Regions from separate parts of the Lactiplantibacillus sp. B652 genome, predicted to be linked through region 1. Evidence: riboswitches for the same ligand, from Rfam matches in the RefSeq annotation. Region 1 holds a riboswitch; the other holds the start of a gene.
The links. A riboswitch is a leader RNA that binds a small molecule or an ion and turns the genes downstream of it on or off. The one in region 1 is predicted to bind thiamine pyrophosphate.
Positions count from the first base shown of each region.

Region 2: another riboswitch for thiamine pyrophosphate. It lies ahead of MZO40_RS01350 (ECF transporter S component); the one in region 1 lies ahead of thiM (hydroxyethylthiazole kinase).

Region 1 is NZ_JAMSKY010000001.1:442,371-445,542, reverse strand. It holds gene larE (ATP-dependent sacrificial sulfur transferase LarE) at 1-53, shown strand, start outside; gene MZO40_RS01890 (zinc-binding dehydrogenase) at 345-1,316, opposite strand; TPP riboswitch at 1,477-1,582, shown strand; gene thiM (hydroxyethylthiazole kinase) at 1,662-2,453, shown strand; gene thiD (bifunctional hydroxymethylpyrimidine kinase/phosphomethylpyrimidine kinase) at 2,479-3,172, shown strand, end outside.
Region 2 is NZ_JAMSKY010000001.1:312,031-315,202, reverse strand. It holds gene MZO40_RS01355 (ABC transporter ATP-binding protein) at 1-724, opposite strand, end outside; gene MZO40_RS01350 (ECF transporter S component) at 754-1,323, opposite strand; TPP riboswitch at 1,424-1,517, opposite strand; gene MZO40_RS01345 (glutathione peroxidase) at 1,662-2,147, shown strand; gene MZO40_RS01340 (aldo/keto reductase) at 2,191-3,021, shown strand.

The sequences.
Region 1 (3,172 bases):
GTGGTCGCATGAACGACACCTTGACGAAGGCCCAATTGGCAACCTTTGCTTAATAATTGATTTAGTCCACCATGGACGAGGAGGTGGCGGCAAGAGGACTTGTTCGTCCATGGCGCCAATGACGATGATACCAGCCGAATTTCTACCAATAATGGTCATTGGCTTACACCCCAAAAATGCACTTCAAGGCCGCCCTTGAAGTGCATTTTTCTTTTGATTCGATTGCATTTGTCACAATCACCGTTCAGCGATTGTGACAATGAGATTTGATTCGCGACGTTAAAATTCGTTCTGGCAGAAAATTGTTGAGATAACTGAATCGTGAAGACCCAACGTGGCGTCACTTAATCAAACGTCACCACGAGTTTACCGGCCACTTGGGCTGCTTGGAGTTGCTGCAGACCATCGACGAGCTGGTCGCGTTTCAAGACTTCGCTGATCAAGGGGTCGACTTTGCCGGCTTCAATCAGAGCTAACAGGGCGGCAGCCATTTGACCGAGGTCCGCGACTTGGGCGGGGTTGCCGCTGCGATGAGCGCCACCTAAATCGAGCTTGCTAACGCTGACGACTTGGTTTTTGGGGAAGGCCTGAGGTGTCTCGAGGATGCAAACCAGCTGTCCGTTGTAGGCCAAACGAGGCAAGTCAGCTTCAGGATTACCAATCGTGTTGACAATCAAGTCGACACCCCGTTGCTGAGTCAATGCTTGAATCTTAGCCGTCACGTCTTCATGGCGGTAATCGATTTGCGCATCAGGATGAAGCGGTGCGACAAAGGCCTGTTTGCGTTGCGAGACCGTCGTATAGACCGTTTTGCCCGCAGCTTTCGCCAACTGGATGGCCATACTGCCGACACCACCGGCACCCGCGTGAATGAGGACGGTGTGCACCGCATTCAGGTTGGCTTTGCGTAACAAAGCCTGGTAGGCGGTCAAACCAGCGCAGAGACTGGCCGCGGCAGTTTCGAAGCTGAGGGTCGTTGGAATTTTGGCGAGGGCGGCAGCGGGCAAGCAGGTATATTCCGCAAACGTCCCATCTTTGGCCAGATTCGCGTGACCGCAGACCCGTTGACCAGGGGCAAAGTCAGTGACTTTAGCGCCGACCGCTTCAACGATTCCGGCCACGTCCAGGCCTAAAATGTGGGGGTATTTCCAGGCGTCATCGCCACCTAGGACTAATTTGTAATCAACAGGATTGAGACCGACTGCTTGCGTTTTAATCAAAACTTCGTCGGCTCCCAGCTCAGGCATGGGCCGTTCTTGCCATTCAAGCTGTTCTAAGGAACGATCTGATGGCGCAGGGACAACTAGTGCTTGCATCGACAATCACTCTTTTCTTTAAAGTTTAGTTGTCTTTATTATAACCATTACGTCAATGAAGATTAAACGATAATACGTTGTGTTTGCGCGAATAATGGGCCGACACAAAGATTGACGTTACCGGTTACAATCGGTAAACTAGAGGGTAACAATTGAATTCTCAAAACACTAGGGGTGTCCAAAAATGGGCTGAGATGGTGCTGTAAGTGCCGATCCCTTCGAACCTGTAAGCTCAAACTTGCGTAGGAAAGTGTCATTGCTACTATTAGCGACCACTGGATCGATGTAAGTTGATCAGTGGTCGTTTTTTATTAGCCGTGACCAGGACTAAGGAGGAGACTTGAAATGACGTTACAATTATTGAACACGTTGCGCGATCAAAATCCAATCGTTTTTAACATCGCCAACTTTGTCACGGTCCAAGATGTTGCCAATGGGTTGAATGCGCTAGGCGCGTCGCCCATTATGTCAGCAGAAGTACAGGAAGCGGAGTCAATGGTCCAAATTGCGGGGGCAGTTTGCATTAACATGGGGACGTTGACGACGCAACAGGTCAATCAAATGGCCGTTGTTGGAAAGTTGGCTAATCAGTATCATAAGCCAGTTGTGCTGGACCCGGTTGCGGTGGGGGCGGTTCCCTATCGTAAACAAGTCGCTTTGGATTTATTAGACAAGTTTTCGGTCGATGTGATTCGGGGAAATGCGGGCGAAATTGCCGCGCTAGCTGACATCGACTGGCAAGCGAAGGGCATTGATGCCGGTGCGGGCCAGGGTGACGTGGTCGAAATTGCCAAACGGTGTGCGCAGCAATTTAACTGTTGCGTGATTTTGTCGGGCCCCACGGATGTTATTACGGATGGCAAACGGGTCGCTAAAGTTGCCAATGGGACGCCACTCTTTCAGCTACACGTCGGGTCGGGAGATTTGTTATCCAGCATCGTTGCTGCGTTTGCCGCGGTTAGCCCGACAGCTATTTATGACGCGGCTCAAGTGGCCTGCGTCGTCTTGGCGGGTGCCGGCGAACTGGTTGCTAGTCAGATGACGGCTGCGCGGCCGGCGACGTTTGCCATCGATTTGATTGATCGGCTGAGCCTCGTCTCGGTGCAAGAGATTCAAGCAATTGCAAAATTAAACTAAATAAGTGAAGGGTCGCGAGAGTTTTATGAATGAATTTCCACAAGTTGCAACGATTGCCGGGACGGATAGCGGCGGTGGCGCCGGTGTCATGGCTGATCTGAAAACGATGCAAGCCCGGCACGTCTTTGGGACGGCAGTCGTCGTTGCCGTGACGGCGCAAAATACGTTGGGCGTGCAAGATTTTATGGCGATGCCAACTAAATTGATCGATGAACAGTTTGCCTCATTGGCGGCGGATTTGAAGATTCGCGCTTGTAAGACTGGGATGTTGGCGGATGCTGAACACGTCCATGCCGTTGTTGAAAATTTAAAACGAGTCGATTTTGGACCACTGACGGTCGATCCAGTCATGATTGCCAAAGGTGGCGCAGCACTGCTGGCTGAAGATGCTATTCAGACGGTTCGTGATGAGTTGCTCCCATTAGCAACGGTGGTGACGCCCAACTTACCAGAAGCTGAACGGTTGACGGGACACCACATCACCAGTAATCAAGACATGGTTGCAGCCGGGCACGCGTTACAGGATTTAGGTGCGGCGACGGTCATTATTAAGGGCGGTCACGGGGACAATCCGGATTTGGCGAATGACTTTGTGTTGTTGGCGGACGGCACTGCCTTTTGGATGTCGGCACCTCGAATCGAAACGGTACGGACGCATGGCACTGGCGATACGTTGTCGGCTTGCATCACCGCAGAACTCGCGAAGGGTCAGTCCATGG
Region 2 (3,172 bases), 130 kb from region 1:
ACGCCCGCTGAGGTTGGTCAGTGAAAGCGGCAAATAGTTGTGGCCATTCGGACTGGGCAACAGGGACTAACTGGTGATTCGTCAGCCGCACCACTTGGTCTACGAGCTGATCATAACCCGCTAAGTCGTGGTCAGCTAGGATAATCGTTTTGCCGTGTTGGTCGCGCAATTCAACGAGTCGTTCGAGTAGTCCGGCGCGGGCTTCCGGGTCCACGCTGGCAAAGGGTTCGTCGAGCAAGATCACATCGCTATCCATCGCCACGATAACGGCGAGGGCAACCTTTTGTTTTTCACCACCCGATAGCTGGTTCAAGAGCCGCGGTTGTAGGTGCTCAATCCCCACGAAGGCCAGTGCGTGCCGCAATCGTGCCATCATCTGTGAGCGGGGCACTTGTAGGTTCTCCAATGCAAAAATCAACTCGTGTTCGACCGTGTCCATGGCAAACTGTTGATTTGGATTTTGAAACATCATCGCGACGTGCCGCGCGCGATGATTAGCGGGTAGGTCGTTTAATGATTGACCGTCAAACGTGATACTGCCGGACGCGTCGGCTAGCGATAAGCCCCCCGCCATCAATTGAAGCAGTGTTGACTTGCCAGTTCCCGACGGCCCCGTTAATAAGGTGAACTGTTGTGACGGTAACGTTAAATTAACGTGTTCCAGAATGGGTGTCGGCGCCTGTGGATATGAATATGTTAAGTTGTTCAGCGCGATACGAGCCATTCTTGATTCCTCCATACCAAAGTGCGAGATTAATGTGTCGATTTGAGAACGTGGCTACGTTCAAGTAAGTCAGTAATTGCCTTGGTCAATAGACCACCGAAGACGAACATTGAGATGAAGCGCACGACTAAGTATAAGATCAGTAGCCAGAGCTGTAGTTTGAAATAGCCATTACGAGCCAGATCCCAGCCAAACGTCACCAGCGTGGTCGTGGCGGCCGCAGCCGTTAATCCTAACCAATCGTAGTGTTTGTAGCCGGTTGCGATGTAGCCCAGTTCGGCCCCGAACCCTTGAACGATCCCCGAGATCAAGGTCGTGATACCCCATTGGCCGCCAAAGAACATTTCGACCGTCGCTGCGAGCAGTTCGCCTAAGGTGGCGGAACCCTTTAAACGAATCAGGTAGCCCGCCAGCATCCCTGGCATGCACCATAAGCCCAAAAGTAGTTCGTTGGCGAGGCCGCTGAGCCCAAACGGTGTCAGTGCTGCACTCAGCACGTTATAAACAAAGTTGGTCCCCATAAAAATCGCCCCAAAGAAAATCCCGATAAGGGCCAGCAAAATAATGTCGTTCAAGTACCATGATTTAACCCATTTCATTGTTAAATCCTCCCAAAATAGTTTGTCATTCACGCATCTAAGCGACAAAAAACGCCCACCACAAGTAACAGTGGCAGGCGGCTAAGTCTGAATTGATGGTTCCCCAAATAAAGCATTGCTCCCTGCGCTGGCATTGTCCAGATTCAGGTTCAATGGGTATTATCTCAGCCGCAATGGCACCCCAGTTGCTATGAATGATACGTTCAGTGTAACGGATAATCACGTTGAGTGCAATCAAATTTCCAGAAACCAAAGCAAAGTACGATGAAAAATCACAATTTTGTGGTTTACTAGGGTTAAAGCACGGCAATTGATTAATATTCTTAGGAGGGATGTTGATGGCTGAATCAGTGTATGACTTTACCGAAACGGAAATGAGTGGTGAGACACTCGACTTGTCGCAATATCGCGGGCAAGTGTTATTGATCGTGAATACGGCCAGTAACTGTGGCTTGGCGCCGCAATTTAAAGGATTAGAAGAACTCTATCAGAAGTATCATCAAGAAGGATTAGTGGTGCTTGGCCTGCCGTCTAACCAATTTCATCAAGAAAAGGCTGATGATGAGGAGACCCACGACTATTGTCAACGGCACTATGGCGTCACCTTCCCAATGACGAAGCGCGTGATGGTCAATGGTGACCAGGCGGACCCGTTGTTTACTTATTTGAAACAAGCGGCGGGACATGGGCGCATCAAGTGGAACTTTACCAAGTTCTTGATTGGCCGCGATGGTCGCGTCCTCGAACGGTATGCGCCGACGACTCGCCCAGCAACGTTTGAGGCTGCGATTCGCGATGCTTTGGCAGACCGTTCTGAAGATTAATATGGTTTTGTGGTAAAAATTTTGAAGAAAGAAGTGGATTGTGTTGGAAACTTATACGCTACGTGATGGATTGACGGTCCCGAAGATTGGTTTTGGGACTTATAAACTGAATGGTGCGCACGGGGTGCAGGTGATTGGTTCTGCAATCGACCGCGGCTATCGACTACTAGATACGGCCTTCAATTATGAAAACGAAGGGGCCGTGGGTGAGGCGGTTCGTCGCTCATCCGTGCCACGCTCGGAGTTGCTGATTTCGTCCAAACTACCGGGGCGGCATCACACGTACACGCAAGCCATCAATACGATTCAAGAATCATTGTATCGAGCCGGGCTCGATTATTATGATCTGTATTTGATTCACTGGCCCAACCCGAAGGAAGACCATTACGTTGAAGCTTGGCAGGCATTGATTGACGCCCAAAAGTTAGGTTTGATTCGTTCGATTGGGGTCTCGAATTTCTTACCGGAACATTTAGACCGGTTGGATAAGGAGACTGGGGTCTTACCTGTCATCAATCAGGTCGAATTACACCCGTATTTCAACCAACAAGCACAACGGGACTATGACCAAGCGCACGGTATCTTAACGCAGGACTGGAGTCCCCTTGGCCGCGCGAGTGAGATGCTACAAAATGAGACACTCAAAGCGATTGCGGCGCGCTACCATAAAAATGTTGGCCAACTAATTTTACGCTGGGAGTTACAACTCGGCACGCTACCAATTCCGAAGTCGTCGACACCGAGTCGTCAAGCAGGGAACATCGACGTGTTTGACTTTGAAATCGGTGACGCTGATATGGCAACGATTAATGGCCTGAGTCGTGCAGATGGTCGTTTGAATGACCAAGATCCGGCAGTTTATCAGGAGTTTTAATTAAAACGCTGGATGTAAAAAAGATAGTGGCGCTGTTGTGATGACAACTGGCCACTATCTTTTTTAGGCTCGCTCACTTTTCTGGAATTTGAAGCGTTATAAAACAGTATTACCGGTATATTCGAGAATTAATGGTATCAATTGCAAGAAA